2 regions of the Nocardioides massiliensis genome follow, and region 2 is predicted to be linked to the other one. Evidence: riboswitches for the same ligand, from Rfam matches in the RefSeq annotation. Region 2 holds a riboswitch; the other holds the start of a gene.

Evidence for each region. Region 2 has a riboswitch for thiamine pyrophosphate ahead of thiE (thiamine phosphate synthase). Riboswitches for the same ligand answer to the same signal wherever they lie in the genome.
Region 1: it holds a riboswitch for thiamine pyrophosphate, as region 2 does, so the genes downstream of both, J2S59_RS03420 (thiamine ABC transporter substrate-binding protein) here and thiE (thiamine phosphate synthase) in region 2, are expected to answer to the same signal.

Annotation. Positions count from the first base shown of each region.
Region 1 is NZ_JAUSQM010000001.1:661,119-668,909, forward strand. It holds gene J2S59_RS03410 (ABC transporter ATP-binding protein) at 1-1,002, opposite strand, end outside; gene J2S59_RS03415 (ABC transporter permease) at 999-2,636, opposite strand; gene J2S59_RS03420 (thiamine ABC transporter substrate-binding protein) at 2,681-3,763, opposite strand; TPP riboswitch at 3,784-3,892, opposite strand; gene J2S59_RS03425 (GNAT family N-acetyltransferase) at 4,033-4,497, shown strand; gene J2S59_RS03430 (MBL fold metallo-hydrolase) at 4,498-5,553, opposite strand; gene J2S59_RS03435 (SDR family oxidoreductase) at 5,577-6,380, opposite strand; gene J2S59_RS03440 (NADH:flavin oxidoreductase) at 6,400-7,602, opposite strand; gene J2S59_RS03445 (sigma-70 family RNA polymerase sigma factor) at 7,655-7,791, opposite strand, start outside.
Region 2 is NZ_JAUSQM010000001.1:3,912,224-3,920,014, reverse strand. It holds partial or broken gene J2S59_RS19315 (IS1380 family transposase) at 1-719, shown strand, start outside; one part of gene J2S59_RS19310 (IS3 family transposase) at 773-1,046, shown strand; AL1L pseudoknot at 1,042-1,176, shown strand; one part of gene J2S59_RS19310 (IS3 family transposase) at 1,046-2,052, shown strand; gene J2S59_RS19305 (helix-turn-helix domain-containing protein) at 2,665-3,258, shown strand; gene J2S59_RS20420 (HEPN domain-containing protein) at 3,371-3,712, shown strand; partial or broken gene J2S59_RS20415 (antitoxin VbhA family protein) at 3,740-3,952, opposite strand; TPP riboswitch at 4,488-4,597, shown strand; gene thiE (thiamine phosphate synthase) at 4,593-5,204, shown strand; gene thiO (glycine oxidase ThiO) at 5,201-6,316, shown strand; gene thiS (sulfur carrier protein ThiS) at 6,313-6,501, shown strand; gene J2S59_RS19280 (thiazole synthase) at 6,507-7,265, shown strand; gene J2S59_RS19275 (thiamine phosphate synthase) at 7,262-7,791, shown strand, end outside.

The DNA.
Region 1 (7,791 bases), 3.3 Mb from region 2:
GAGCCGGTCCCGGTCGACGGCGAGTCGCACCCGGGCGCCCGGGGCAGCGGCGTACCCGCGTCCCGCGACCGCGTCGATCTCCCCGATGCCGTCGACGTCGGCCCGCACCCGCACCACCTCGGGCGACGCCCGGACCGTGAGCACCGTGCCGTGCAGTGGACCGTCGGGATCGATGCGCAGGGCGGAGCGCCGCACCGCCACCGGACGGCGTACGTCGGACCCGGTCGAGCCGAGCTCGTGGTGGACGGTCGCCGCCGCCTCGTGGTCCAGCACGGTCGCGTAGCCGAGGAAGAGCGCGACCTCCGGGTCGGCCGGGTGGCGCCACACGTCGGCGGGTGCCCCGTGCTGGACGACCCGGCCCGCGCGCATCACCGCCAGCCGGTCGGCGACGGTGAACGCCTCCTCGTGGTCGTGGGTGACCCACACCGCGGTGGTGCCTGCGGCGACCAGGATCCGGCGCAGCTCGGCGGCCAGGCTCTCGCGCAGGCTGCGGTCGAGGGCGGAGAGCGGCTCGTCGAGCAGCAGCAGCCGCGGCTCGGTCGCGAGCGCCCGGGCGAGCGCGACGCGCTGGCGCTCCCCGCCCGACAGGGTGGCCGGGGCGCGGTCGCCGTATCCCTCGAGCCCGACGAGCGTGAGCAGCTCGGCCACGCGGTCCCGGATCTCGCGCCGGGGCCGCCGGCGCAGGCGCAGCGCGTAGCCGACGTTGGCGGCGACGTCGCGGTGGTCGAACAACTGGCCGTCCTGGAACATCAGCGCGCAGCCGCGACGGTGGGTCGCGACGCCGGCGACATCCTCCCCCGCGAGCAGGATCCGTCCCTGCGCGACCGGCTCGAGGCCGGCGACGGCGCGCAGCATCGTGGACTTGCCGCACCCCGACGGCCCGAGCACCGCGAGCACCTCCCCGCGCGGCAGGGCGAGGTCGACGTCGGCCACCGCGTCGACCGGGGGTCCACCATCGGTTGCGGGGAACCGGACCCGCAGGTCCTCGATCTGGAGCATCATCCGATCCATCCTCCGCTTCGCCGCGATCGTTGCAGGAGCTCGACGAGCGCCATCACGGCGACCGTCAGGGTGCCGAGGACGACGGCGGCCGCCATCGCCATCGCGGCGTTGTCGAGGCCCGGTCGCGAGATCAGCTGGAAGATCACCACCGGCAGGGTGGGCCGGTCGGCCCGGGAGAGGAAGCTGGTCGCCCCGAACTCCCCCAGCGAGACGGCGAAGGCGAAGCCCACGGCGGCCAGCAGCGGACGCCAGACCAGCGCGAGATCGACGTCGCGGATCACCCGCAGCGGCCCGGCCCCCAGGGTCGCGGCGACCTGGCGCTGCCGGTCGTCGATGGACGACAGCACCGGCGACAGCACGCGGACGACCAGCGGCAGCGCGACCATGGCCTGGGCGATCGGCACGAGCAGCGCGGAGCTGCGCAGGTCCAACGGTGGTCGATCGAGGGTGATGAGGAAGCCGAAGCCCAGCGTCACCGCGGAGACCCCGAGCGGGAGCATGAACGCCCCGTCGACCCAGGAGACCACGCGCCGGGCGACCCCGCCCGGCGGAGCGGGACGGGTCGTCACGAGCGCGACGAGCAGGCCCAGCACGATCGCGATCACGGTCGCGTCGACCGCGATCCGCAGCGAGTTCTCGATCGCGTCGGTGACCGGCACCCGCAGCGCGTTCGACCCACCGTCCTGGGGACCGGCGGCCAGCGCCCGGTAGTGGTCGAGACCCCACCCGTCGGAGGTGCGCAGGGAGCGTCCGATCAGCGTGGCGACCGGCGTCACGACGAGCGCGACGACCCCGGTGAGCACCAGCAACGCCGGGACGTCCCGGCGCCGCGGGCGCCTGCGGGGTCGGCGTACGCGGGCAAGTCCGACCTCACCGGCGCGGGCACGGTGGGCCAGCAGGAGGAGACCGACCACCGCGAGGATCTGCAGCAGTGACAGCGCTGCCGCAGCCTGCAGGTCGAGGAAGCTCGTGGTGAGCAGGTAGATCTCGGTCTCGACGGTCGAGTAGCGCAGGCCGCCCAGGGTGAGCACGACGCCGAACGCGGTAGCGCAGAAGAGGAAGACCACGCTCGCCGCCGAGACGATCGCCGGGCGCAGCGCCGGCAGCGTGACCGTCCACCACACCTGCGACGGTCGCGCGCCGAGGGCGGCGGCGGCCTCCTCCCGGCGCGGGTCGAGGCCCTCCCACTGCGCCCCGACGGTGCGCACGACGACGGCGATGTTGAAGAACACCAGCGCCAGCACGATCGCCGCCGGCGTGCCCTCGAGTCCGAGGCCGCCGAGCAGTCCCGCCGACGCGAACAGCTGCCGGAAGGCGACCCCGACGACCACGGTGGGCAGCACGAACGGCACGACGACCACCGCCCGGAGCAGCCGCACGCCCGGGAACCGCAGCCGGGACAGGGCGTACGCCGCCGGCACCCCGAGCAGCACGGCAAGCACCGTCGCCGCCCCCGCGCTGAAGAGGGTGAACCCCAGCACCCGGTGCACCCGCGGGCGGGTCAGCACCTGTAGGACACCACCGGGGTCGAACGCGCCGTCGACGACGAACCCGCGCGCGAGCATGCCGCCGACGGGCAGCACGAAGAACACCGCCAGCACGGCCAGCGGGAGTCCGGCCGCCGCGAGACGCACGACCGGCAGGGTAGTGCGCCTCGGGCGACGCGGCGCGAGGGGCATCAGCGGGTGACGACCTCGCCCCACTGCTGCAGCCAGGTGTCGCGGTTCTCGGCGATCAGGGCCGGGTCGAGGTCGTAGGGGTCCTCCGCGACCCCGGCGAAGCGCGCCCACTCCTCGGGCAGCTCGACCTCCTCGCTGACGGGGAAGACATACATGTTCTCCGCCAGCGACGCCTGGAACTCCTCCCCCACGAGGAAGTCGACCAAGGCCTGCGCGCCCTCGGGGTTCGCCGCACCCTCGATCACACCGGCGTACTCCACCTGACGGAAGCAGGTGTCGAGCAGCGCGCTGGTGGTCGGCTCGTCGCCACCCTCGGGGACGGTGAACGGCGGGGATGACGCGTAGCTGAGCACGATCGGCCGGTCGCCGTCACCGCCGCCGGCGGTGAAGTCGACGGTGTAGGCGTCGGTCCATCCGGAGGTGAGCTTCGTGCCGTTGTCCATCAACCGCTCCCAGTAGTCCTGCCAGCCGTCCTCGCCGTACTCCGCGATCGTGGCGAGCAGGAAGGCCAGGCCCGGCGAGGACGTCGCCGCACCGGGGGTGACGAAGAGCCCCTCGTACGCCGGCTTCGTCAGGTCCTCGAGGGTGGCCGGGGGCGCGACGTCGTTGTCGGCGAACCAGGTGTCGTCGATGTTGACGCACACGTCGCCCTGGTCGATCGGGGTGAGTCGTGCTGCCGCGTCCGCGTCGTCGAGGACGTAGCGCTCCGCGCCCTGCGGGAGGGTCTCGGGGGTGTGCTCGGCGAGGATCTGCTCGTCGACGACGCGGCTCGCGAAGGTGTTGTCGATGCCGAAGACAGCGTCGCCGAGCGGCGAGTTCTTCGTCAGCACCAGCCGGTTGGTCAGCTCGCCGGCGTCGCCGGCGGCCTGGACGTCGACGGTGTAGCCGTGCTGGTCGGTGAACGCCGCCAGCACCTCGTCGGGCACGTTGAAGGAGCTGTGGGTGACGAGGACGACGGTGTCCGTCTCCTCCGCCGCCTGGTCGTCGCCGCCCCCGGTCGAGCAGGCCGCCAGCAGAGTCGCTGTGGCCGCCGCCGTGAGGGCGAGAAGGTGCTTGCGGGTTGGTCGTTCGGTCGCACGCATGCGTGGTCTCCCTTGGGTGGGAGGGGTTGAGCTCGACTCCCTACGACGGTGCTAACCGCGTCAGGTTCGAGGGTCTGCGGCCTGTTCCGCACTCTCAGCGCCCTGGATGGCGCTCCCCTGTCGTTCGCCGACCACGATAGTCCGCGCGCGGACGCGCGAGCAGCCGGGCCCACGGGTCGAACGGGATACGTCTCGCACGTCGATCGTCGGGATCAGCGTGTCTCACGTATCCCGTCGTGCAGTGGCGATGGTGTGACACGCTGCGCGGCGTGAACGTCCGCACCGCCGCCTTCGCCGACCTCGACCCGCTGACGGCGTACGCGATCTGGCGGTTGCGAGTCGACGTCTTCGTCGTCGAGCAGGAGTGCGCGTACCCGGAGCTCGACGGGCGTGACGCGGAGCCGACGACGCAGCATTGGTGGGTGCCGGGCGACGCCGACGGTGAGGCGCCGGTGGCGGCGTACCTGCGCGTGCTCGCCACTCCCGACCCGCACGAGGCGCGCATCGGTCGCGTCGTCACTGCCCCGGCTCACCGGGGACGCGGGTTGGCCGCGACGCTGATGCGCGACACCCTCGGTGCGCTGCGGGAGACGGGCGTGCGTTCGGTCGTGCTGGACGCGCAGTCCCACCTCTCCGACTGGTACGCCGCCCTGGGGTTCGACATCGTGGGACCCGAGTTCCTCGAGGACGGCATCCCGCACGTCCCGATGCGCCAGGAGCTCGCGGCCCCCTGATCAGTCCGGCAGGGTGAAGCTGAGCGTCTCGCCGTCGTCGGTGCGCCGCAGGTCGCCGCGCAGGGCGAGCAGCTCCAGGTGGGCGAGGGTCTCCATGCTGGCAAGCGCGCCGTTGAAGACGTCGAGCTCGGAGAAGTGCCGCCCGCGCTTGGTCCAGGTGAGCTCACCGGCCACGTCGTACGCCGTGCGCGCACCGCCGGCGACCGCGTCGCGCGACTGCACCAGCCGTTCCTCGTGGAAGGCCAAGAGCTCCTCGACGCGCTGGTGCGAGCTCATCCCCACGGGGCCGTGAGCGGGCAGGAGCGTCAGGTCGGGCATCGCGCGGACCTTCTGCAGCGACGCCATGAAGTCGCGCAGCGGCTGCGGGGCGTAGACGGGCTCGAACCCGACCGACGGCGTGATGGTGGGCAGCACGTGGTCACCGGAGAACAGCACCCCGGCGGTCTCGTCGGCGAACACGAAATGGCCCTGGGTGTGGCCCGGCGTGGAGACCGCGCGCAGCGCCCGGTCGGGCAGCTCGATGTCGTGGTCGGCCTCGAGCCACACGTCGGGGTAGCCCCACAGGTCGAGGTCGGGACCGTCCTCGTCGCCGAACTTCGCCCACTCCTCGGCGATGCTCCGCGCGCCGGCGCGCACCAGTTGGTCCAGCGTCGGGTCGCGGTCGAGCGTGGCGTCGTGCATGAGGTCGAGCGTCGGCTTGTCCCCGATGCCGAGGCTGACCTCGGCGCCGAACTCCTTGCCGATCACCGCGGCCTGGGTGTAGTGGTCGCGGTGCACGTGGGTGACCAGGAACCGGCGGATGTCACGGACGCTGAAGCCGATCGAGGCGAGCGAGGACTCCAGCAGCGTGCGGGCCTCCTCGATCGCCCACCCGCCGTCGACCAGCGTGAGCCCCTCGTCGGAGGCGAGCACGTAGACGTTGACCGCGCGCAGGCCGTCCATCGGCAGCGGCAGCGGGATCCGGTGGACGCCCGGTGCCACCTCGTAGGCGCCGGGCTCGGTCCACTCCCCCGAGCCGGTCGACTGGTAGCCGGTGGTCGCCGCTTCGTTGCTCATGCCAACTACTCTCCCAGGCCCGGTCAGGCGTCGGGCGTCAGGTCCGGCAGACCGAGATCGAGGTTCGGCACTTGCAACCCGCCGTCGACCTCCAGGATCTTGCCGGTGAGGTACGCCCCCGCGGGCGAGCTGAGGTAGAGCACCGCCGCGGCGATCTCCTCGGGCCGGCCCACCCGGCCGAGCGGGGTGCTGGACTCCATCTGCCCCATGATCTTCTCGTCCGAGGCGACGTACTCGAGCGCGGACGTCAGCACCGAGCCCACTCCGACCGCGTTGACCCGTACCAGCGGTGCGAGGTCGGTGGCGGCGAGCTTCGTGTAGTGGCTCAGCGCGGCCTTGGCCGTGCCGTAGGCGAGGTAGCCGCGACCGGCGACCCGGCCGATCACCGAGGAGATGTTGACGACCGATCCACCGCCGTCCTTCAGCAGGTGGGGTACGGCGGCGCGGGTGAGCGCGTGCGCGGTGTTGACGTTGAAGTGGAACGCGTCAGCGAGGTAGGCGGGGTCGGTGTCCATCAAGGCGTTCGGGATGCTGCCCCCGACGTTGTTGACGATGATGTCGAGGCGACCGAAGGCCTCGACCGCGGCGTCGGCGAGCCCCGCCGCGGCGTCGAGGTCGCTGAGGTCGGCCGGGACGACGTGGGCCCGGCGTCCGGTCGCGCGCACCTGTTCGGCGACCTTCTCCAGCTGGTTGGCATGCCGGGCGCTGATGACCACGTCGGCACCGGCCTCGGCGAGCGCCACGGCGGTGGCCGCACCGATGCCGCGGCCGGCGCCGGTGACCACCGCGACGCGATCGTCGACACGGAAGGAGTCCAGGATTCCCATCGGCGGAATGTAACAGGTTCTAGTTTGCGGCGAGGGGGATCCGCGGACCCGTCGCGGGGTGCTCCGAGAGCCAGCAGTGGGTGTAGGAGTAGATCGACGGCATGCACCGGTTGCAGTGGATGCAGGCACTCTGGGCGGTCTCGCCCTCCTGCATCCGCCGCAGCAGGTCCGGTTCGCGCAGCAGCGCGCGCGCCATGCCGACGAACGCGAAGCCCTCCTCCATCGCCAGGTCCATCGACGCACGCGTCGAGATGCCCCCGAGCAGGATGAGCGGCATCTCGAGCGCCGTACGGAACTCCCGCGCCTGCGGCAGGAGGTAGGCGTCCTCGTAGGGGTAGGACTTCATGAACTTCGCGCCGACGTACTTCATCCCCACGCGCACCAGCGGCGGCATCACCCGGCGGAACTCCTCGACCGGCGCCTCGCCGCGGAAGAGGTACATCGGGTTCAGCAGCGAGCTGCCCGCGGTCAGCTGCAGGGCATCGAGGTTCCCGTCGGCCTCGAGCATCCGCGCGACCTCGACGCTCTCGGGGAGGTTGAAGCCACCGGGCGCGCCGTCCTTCATGCCGTACTTCGCGATGAGCGCGACCTCATCGCCGACCTCGTCGCGCACAGCCCGGGCGACCTGCCGGGCGAGCCGCGCGCGGTTCTCCAGGCTGCCGCCCCACCGGTCAGTGCGCCGGTTGAGCACCGGGGACAGGAAGCTGGAGACCAGGTAGTTGTGGCCGAAGTGCAGCTCGAGACAGTCGAGGCCAGCGCGGACACCCAGGCGGGCGGCGGCGACGAAGTCCTTGGTCACCCGCGTCAGGTCGCGCTCGGTCGCCGAGCGGATGAACTGCATCGACAGCGGGCTCGGCATGCGCGATGCCGCGATGGCGTGCGCACCGTTGGAGCGGCCGTTGCCCACGGGCCCGGCGTGGCCGAGCTGACCGGAGACCAGCGCCCCGGCGGCGTGGACGGCATCGGTGAGCCGGACCAGGCCGGGCAGCGCCTCCTCGCGCAGGTGGATCGCGGCACGGTCGGTGCGCCCCTCGGGCGAGACGGCGAGATAGGCGACGGTCGTCATCCCGACGCCGCCCTCCGCCACCGCCACGTGGTAGTCGATCAGGTCGGGGCTGACCAGCCCGCCGGGCGAGCGGGCCTCGAAGGTCGCGGCCTTGATCGTGCGGTTGCGGAGGGTGAGCGGGCCCAGGCGGCCCGGCGAGAACACGTCGGTGGACACCGCGGAACTGTAACGCGTTCTCGTTCGTGGCGCGGGCTTCCGCCGCGGGCCCTCAGGCGTCGCCGGGGTCCGAGGGGCCGGTCCCGCCCGGGTCGGGGTCGGGCGACGGGTCCGGGTCGATGGGCGTGGGAGTCGGGGTGGGGGTCGGGGTGGGGCTGGGGGCCGTCGGACCAGGTGTGGTCGGACCGT
Region 2 (7,791 bases):
TGCCTGGACTGCTGGCCGGTGGCGGCGCGGAGGGGATCGCGTTCCTCGATGTCGATGACACCGTGCGTGAGGTCCACGGCTATGCCAAGCAGGGGGCCGCGTTCGGCTACACCGGCGCCAGGGGGCTGAACGTCCAGCTCGCCACGATCTCGACTCCGACCGCTGCGCCGGTGATCGCGCGTGCCCGGCTCCGTAAGGGCAACACTGCCTCCGCCACGGGTTGCGGCCGGTTGCTGGCACAGGCGATCACCACCGCCCGGGCTGCTGGCGTGACCGGGCGGATCTTGGCTCGCGCGGACTCGGCCTACTACGGCTGGGCGTTCGTCGGGACCGCGCTGCGCCACCAAGCCTGGTTCTCGGTCACCGCCCGGATGACCCCGTCGGTGACCGCGGCGATCGCCAGCATCGACCCGGGCGAGTGGACCGCGATCGCCTACCCGAACGCGGTCTTCGACGAGGTCGAGCAACGCTGGGTCAGCGACGCCGAGGTCGCTGAAGTGCCGTTCACTGCGTTCACCGGCCGACGCAAGGCCGAGCACGTGTCGTGTCGTCTGGTCGTGCGCCGCGTCAAGCGAGTCCAGCCACTGGCATCTGACGGCAGCGAACAGGGCGAGCTGTTCGCCACCTACCGCCACCACGCCTTCATCACCAACAGCACCCTGTCCACGATCGAGGCCGATCAGCGTCACCGCGACCACGCCCTGGTCGAGCAGGTCATCTGAAGCGCCCCAGGTTTGATGCCGCATCCTTTTGAGTTCGAGAGGATGGCAGCATGCCGAAGAAGATCGATCCCGCGGTCAAGGAGCGGTGCGTGCGGCAGGTGCTGGAGCACTTGCCGGAGTACCCGTCGCTGACCGCGGCCGCCGAGTCCGTTGCCCGACGCGAGGGGCTGGGCAAGGAGACCGTCCGCCGGTGGGTCGTCCAGGCTCAGGTCGACGGCGGGCAGCGCCAGGGCGCGACCAGCGAGGAGCTGGCTGAGATCAAGGAGCTGAAGGCCAAGGTCCGCCGGCTCGAGGAGGACAACGAGATCCTCCGACGGGCCTCAATTTTCTTCGCGGGGGAACTCGACCCCCGCAACCGCTGATCGTCGCGTTCATCGACGAGATGCGCACCGAAGGCCACGCGGTCGAGTCGATCTGTCGGGTCCTGCGTGAGCAGGGCTGCCAGATCGCCGCGCGGACCTACCGCGACTGGGCACGCACCAACCGACCCGTTGCCGCCCGCACGGTCACCGACGCCAGCGTCACCAACCTGGTCCGTGACCTGGCCTGGACGGTCGACCACGAGGGCGTACGGCGGATGACCCCGGAGGGTTTGTACGGGCGTCGCAAGATGACCGCGCTCGTCCAGCGCACCAGCCCCGACGCGTCGCCCGGCGCGGTGGACCGGGCGATGAGATCCCTGTCCCTGCAAGGGATCCGACGCTCCAAGGGCATCCGGACCACCATCCCTGCCAAGGACGGCAAACGGGCCGGCGACCTCCTTGATCGGGACTTCACCGCCCCCGCACCGAACCGGACCTGGGTCATGGACTTCACCTACGTCCGCACCTGGGCGGGGTTCGTCTATGTCGCGTTCATCCTCGACGTGTTCGCTCAGAAGATCGTTGCTTGGAACGTCGCACCGACCAAGGCCGTCGAGCTGGTCGACGTCCCGCTGCGGATGGCACTGTGGCAACGCGACCGCGAAGGCCACCCTGTGGTGCCCGGTGAGCTCATTGGTCACGCCGACGCCGGGTCGCAATACACATCGATCGCGTTCACTGAGCACCTCGCCGAGGAAGGGATCCGGCCCTCGATCGGGTCTGTTGCCGATGCCTACGACAACGCCCTGATGGAGTGCGTGATCGGGCTGTACAAGACCGAGTGCGTCCGCACAACGGTCTTCCACGCCGGCCCCTACCGGAGCATCGGAGACGTCGAGTACGCCACCGCTGGATGGGTCGATTGGTACAACAACCGACGCCTGCATGGCTCTCTTGGGATGATGACCCCAGTGGAGTTCGAGCAAGCCCACTACGCGGCCCTCAACCGAGAGCCGCAACCCGTATAGGAGCGGCGGAGAACCTGGGGCGCTTCAAGAAACTCGTCCAGGCCTTGCGCCCCCTGCAGGACATCACGATCAGCCTGGCCGGCCAGACCATCGACGCCCGGCCCCAGATCCCCGCAGACGTTCAAGAACTCCTCGACCGTGTGGCCCACTAAATCTGTGCAACTCAGGATCGAAAAGTCATCGGAAACGTTCGGCAGGCGTTCCAAGGTGTTCCGATAGACTTGGGGCCGTCCATTGGAGAACCTCCAGATCAACCCGAGGTTTCCCGAAGGGATCCGAAGTTTGAGGTAGCGGGATCAGGCCTCCGATCTTGTCCAGAGGTCGCAGGTTCAAATCCTGCCCCCGCTACGAAGAAAGTCCAGGTCAGCCTATGGTTGACCTGGTCTTTTGCTTTGGGGGCGAGATGCGATCGCATCGTTTACCCATCACATCGACGGGCGCGGAGCGTCGCCCAGCGGGGCCGCAGCGCCGTTGGTTCCGGTCATTTTCGGGCTCGCTCGGCCATGAAGGTGAACTTCGCGTTCGTCCGGGACGATGAGTGAGGTCCCGGCGGGCGGCAGAGTGAAGAAGGTAGCCTTGACGCTACCTATAACCGGGAGATATATTCCAGTTATGCGTAGCGATGGGCCAGCGCTGATGCCGGTGTTTCGATCGCGGCATCAGGCCGAGCTGTTGATGTGGGTGCTGCTGCATCCTGAGCAGGAGTACGGCGTGACCGAGATGGCCGCGCGGCTTGGGGTGCCGCTCTCCACCCTGCACCGCGAGGTGATCCGTCTCGATGAGGCCGGCCTCCTCCGGAGCCGCACCCAGGGGCGGAACCGGCTGATTCGCGCCAACGTCGACCACCCGGCGGCGAAGGCACTGGCCCAACTCCTGGAGATCACCTTCGGTCCTCGGGCCGTGATTGCCGAGGAGTTCGCGATCAAGGGAGCCGAGCAGGTTGTGATCTTCGGCTCCTGGGCTGCCCGGTACGACGGTCAGGCAGGTCCGCCACCGCACGACATCGACGTGCTCGTCGTGGGCAAGGTCGACCGCGCCGACCTCTACGACGCGGCTGACCGTGCGAACGCCCGGCTGGGGATCGAGGTCAATCCGGTCGTGCGCACGGCGAAGCAGTGGGCTGATCCTGAGGACGCACTCGTCGCCCAGGTCAAGGAGTCCGCGCACGTCACCGTCCTCGACTCGCGTGAGCCGGTGAACCCCTGATGGCCCGCTGGACGCGCGGCGAGTCCGACGTCGAAGCGCTGCTCGAGGCGGGCGAACTGCAGAAGCTGACTGGGCCGCTGCCAACGGCGAGCGGCTCCTTGAGAAGGCGACGGTGACTCTGACGACAGCGCGGTCAGCCGTCGACTCCGACCCTGACTCCGCTCTCGTCCTGGCCTACGACGCCGCGCGTCAGGCATTGACCGCCCTGCTCGCTCATCAAGGGCTGCGGCCGACGACGAAGGGTGGGCACTACGCCGTCGAGCGCGCTGCTCGAGCGCAGTTCGGTCCTGGCTTCCGGCAGTTCGGCGCGCTCCGTCGTCGGCGCAACGAGCTCGAGTATCCCGAGCGCCCGAGTGACGACGCCACGCAGGATGAGGCTGCGGAAGCCGTCGATAACGCGGAAGCGATCATCACCGCGTCGCAAGGCATTCTCGATCAGCTCGGCTTGTTCTGACCAGACCAGGCGATAGCGAGCCCGCACCCGCCCGCCCAGTTGCCGTTCGTCGATCTCGCCGCGCACGAATGCTTCCTGGTCGGCGCGGGTGGCGTCGCTGCTGCGGGAGCCCTCCAACTCGGATGACCGCCGAGCATCCTCGACGGACCGCCTGCACCGCTCGATATCGATCGAGTGGTCGCTGTCGAGCGCGAGCGAGTGTGCGAGGTTCCACGCGAACTCGGGATCGTTCAGCGTCACGTGCGCAAAGAGCACCGCGTCGCTCGGGCTCGCGGCGAGGGTCGCCACCACCTCGTCGCGATATTCGGGCCACGCTTTGCTGGCGGCCTTGTGCAGCCGCGCCGCCGATGTCGAAGACGGCCACTTGCGGAACACCGAGAGCCGGGCCTCCAGCGCCTGGGCGGGTCGGTGGGCCTCGAGCAGGCCGCACCAAGTAGTCCGCGGCCTTGCGGGACTGGTGGCCGCGGTCGAATTCCATCGCTTGCTTCGCCCAGTCGATGGCCAGATCGATCTCGCCGATCTCCTCGAACGCCTCCGCCGTGTCCTGGAGCCATGCCGCGACCTCCGGTTCTTGGCATGGGTGCGGATGATCGCCTCCGGTGGCACGATCCAGGTCCGGCGATCATCGTCATCGGCGACGTTGCTGGGCTCTGACCTGCTCGGCCCACTGGTTGTCCTCACCGCGGGTCGGCCTGGTTGTCAAGCAAAAGGCAGGGACGGCTATGCCGTCCGGCTGACCTCCTTCCGAGAGAGCTTGCACGGCTGCTACGGTCGTTGCATTCCACACGGGAGCCCGAGGCATCGGGCTGAGATGGGGCTGGAGCCGCTCCGACCGTCGAACCTGATCCGGGTAATGCCGGCGAAGGAAGTGAGGAGCGACGTGCTACCCCGCATTCACTGCATCACCGACTTGCCGTCGTACGACAACGGAGCGCTCAGCCTGCTAGAGGCGGTCGTCCGTGAGGGCGTCGACGCCGTCCAGGTGCGTGCGAAGTCGGTGTCCGACCGCGAGGTGGTGGCGTTCACCCGCGCCCTCGTGGACCGCCTTGCCGGTACCCCGGCGGCGGTGATCGTGAACGACCGCGTCGACATCGCACTCGTTGCCGGAGCGCAAGGCGTCCATCTCGGCCGTGATGACCTCGCGGTCGCCGAGGCCAGACGCCTGGCACCGGAGGGCTTCCTCGTCGGCGGCACCTGCCGGAACGCAGACCAGGCCCGTGAGGCGAAGGCGCAGGGCGCCGACTACGTCGGTGTGGGGCCTGTTTACCCCACGACCACGAAGAGTGGTCTCCCCGACCCGATCGGGTTGGACGTGCTGCGTGATGCGGCTCGAGTCCTGCCGGCGATCGCGATCTCTGGCATCAACGCCGAGCGCGCACCCGAGGTGATGGCGGCCGGGGCGTACGGGATCGCGGTGGCCTCGGCCATCTGCCGATCCCCTCAGCCCGGACTGTCCGCGAGGGAACTCGTCGGCGCCGTCGCGGTCGCATGAGGGTAGCGGTGGTCGGGGCCGGCATCGTCGGCCTGGCTTGCGCGGAGGAGCTGGTCCGCGCGGGGCACGATGTCCGGGTGTTCGACCCCGATCCGGGCGCCGGCGCGACCCGGGCGGCGGCCGGGATGCTCGCGCCCGCCGGCGAGGCGTGGCACGGGGAGACGGAGTTGCTCAGGCTCGGCGTCGCCTCGGCGCGCCTGTGGCCGTCGTACGCCGCGCGCCTGCACGCCGCCGCCGGTCTCGACGTCGACCTTCGCACCGCGGGCACGCTGCTGGCGGGGCAGGACCACGACGACCTGCTGCACGTCCGTCGCACGCTGGCTGTGCTCGAGGCCGAGGGCGTCGCCTTCCGCGAGCTCGACCGGCGCGAGGCCCGCGCCGAGGAGCCGACGCTGTCGCGGGTCGCCGGCGCGGCCCTCCTTCCCGAGGACCACCACGTCAACCCGCGCCTGGTCGCGGAGGCCCTCCTGCGCCTCGTGGGCGCCCACCTGGTTCGGGCCCGGGCGGAGGTGACGCCGTCGGGCGTGGCCACCGCCGACGGCCGGAGCTTCCCCTCCGACGCGGTCGTGGTCGCCACTGGTGCCGAGGCGCGCGAGCTGGTCCCGGCCGTCCGTCCTGTCAGGGGGGAGACGATCCGGCTGCGCGCCGCCGACCCGCCCACGCGCGTGCTCCGGGCCCGGGTCCACGGCGAGAAGGTCTACGTGGTGCCGCGCGCCGGCGGAGAGGTAGTCGTCGGCGCGAGCGAGGAGGAGCACGACACCGTGCCGGTCGCGAGCCTCGGCACGATCGTGCGCCTGCTGCACGCCGCCCGCACGCTCGTTCCCGGGCTGGAGACAGCGGGCGTCGTCGACATCACCGCCCGGAACCGCCCCGGCACGCCGGACAACGGGCCGTTGCTGGGGACCGTCGACAGCCCGGGACCCTTCCGTCTGGTCCTGGCGGTCGGCCACTACCGCGGCGGCGTCCTGCTGGCACCGCTGAGCGCCCAGATCGTCCGGATCCTGGTCGAGAACGGCAACGCCATGGGCGTGGCGCGGCCCTTCGCGCCGGGCCGGTTCGACGCGTACCAGCTCGTCAACAGCCCTGCGGTCAGAAGGGTCTTCTCCTCATGAGAATCAACCTCAACGGTGAGCCGCGCTCCGTGGAGCCGGGTTCCACCCTGCGGGACCTGGTCCCCGCGGAACGCGGCGTGGCGATTGCCCTCAACGGCGTCGTCGTCCCCGCGGGGTCGTGGCAGAGCACGCCGGTGTCGGAGAACGACGCGGTCGAGGTCGTCACCGCGCACCAGGGCGGGTGAGCCGCATGCGGATCGCAGGGGTCGACCTCTCCAGCCGGCTGTGGATCGGGACCGGCGGGCTGACGAACATCCAGGCCGTGTCCGAGGTCGTCGACGCCGCCGCCCCGGGCCTGGTCACGGTGTCGATCCGTCGCACCTCCGACACCGGCAGCGGCGGACTGCTCGACACACTCCGGGCCAAGGGCGTGCGTATCCTGCCCAACACCGCCGGGTGCCACAGCGCTCGCGAGGCCGTTCTCACGGCCCAGCTCGCGCGCGAGGCCCTCGAGACCGACTGGGTCAAGCTTGAGGTGATCGGCGACGACACCAGCCTGCTGCCCGACGTGGTCGAGCTGCTCGACGCGGCCGAGACGCTGGTCGGGCAGGGCTTCCGCGTGCTGCCCTACACCACCGCCGACCCCGTCGTCGCGCGGCGCCTGGCCGACGCCGGCTGCGTGGCGGTCATGCCCCTGGGCTCGCCGATCGGCTCCGGTCGCGGCATCGACGACCCCCGGGCGATCGAGGCCGTGCGCGCCGCGGTCGCGCTCCCGGTCGTGCTCGACGCTGGCATCGGCACCGCGAGCGACGCCGCGCTCGCGATGGAGCTGGGCTGCGACGCGGTGCTGGCGGCGACCGCGATCACCCGCGCGGACCGTCCGGTGCAGATGGCGGCCGGCCTCCGCGCGGCGGTCGAGGCCGGCGAGCTGGCCCGCGGTGCAGGCCGCGTCCCGCGCCTGACCGCCGCCCGCGCCTCGAGCCCGATGGCCGGACGGGTGGGGACGTGACGGGGGTCGACCTGCCGCGGCTGCTGCTCCTCACCGACCGTCACCAGGTCCCTGCCGGGCGCGACCTGGTCGGCACCGTCGCCGACTGCGCCTCCGCCGGGCTGGAGGTCGTCGTGCTCCGCGAGCTCGACCTGCCCGAGCAGGAGCGGCAGGAGATCGCCCGCGCGCTCGGCTCCGCCGGCGTCACGGTGATCCTCGCCCGCACCTGGCTGCCCGGCGCGGCGGCGGTGCACCTCGCGGCCGCCCAGAGCCGGCACGACGCCGACGCGGCGCCCTTCCACGGCCGGTCGTGCCACAACGACGAGGAGGTAGGCTGCGCGGTCGCCGGCGGCGCGTCGTACCTGACGATCTCGCCGGTCGCCGCCTCCGCCTCGAAGCCGGGCTACGGCCCCGCTGTCGGGGAGGACGGCGTACGACGCGCCGTCGCGCTCGCCGGCGACGTACCGGTCTTCGCCCTCGGCGGGGTCGAGGTGGAGAACGCCGCCTCGATGCGTGCTGCCGGCGCTCACGGCGTCGCGGTCATGGG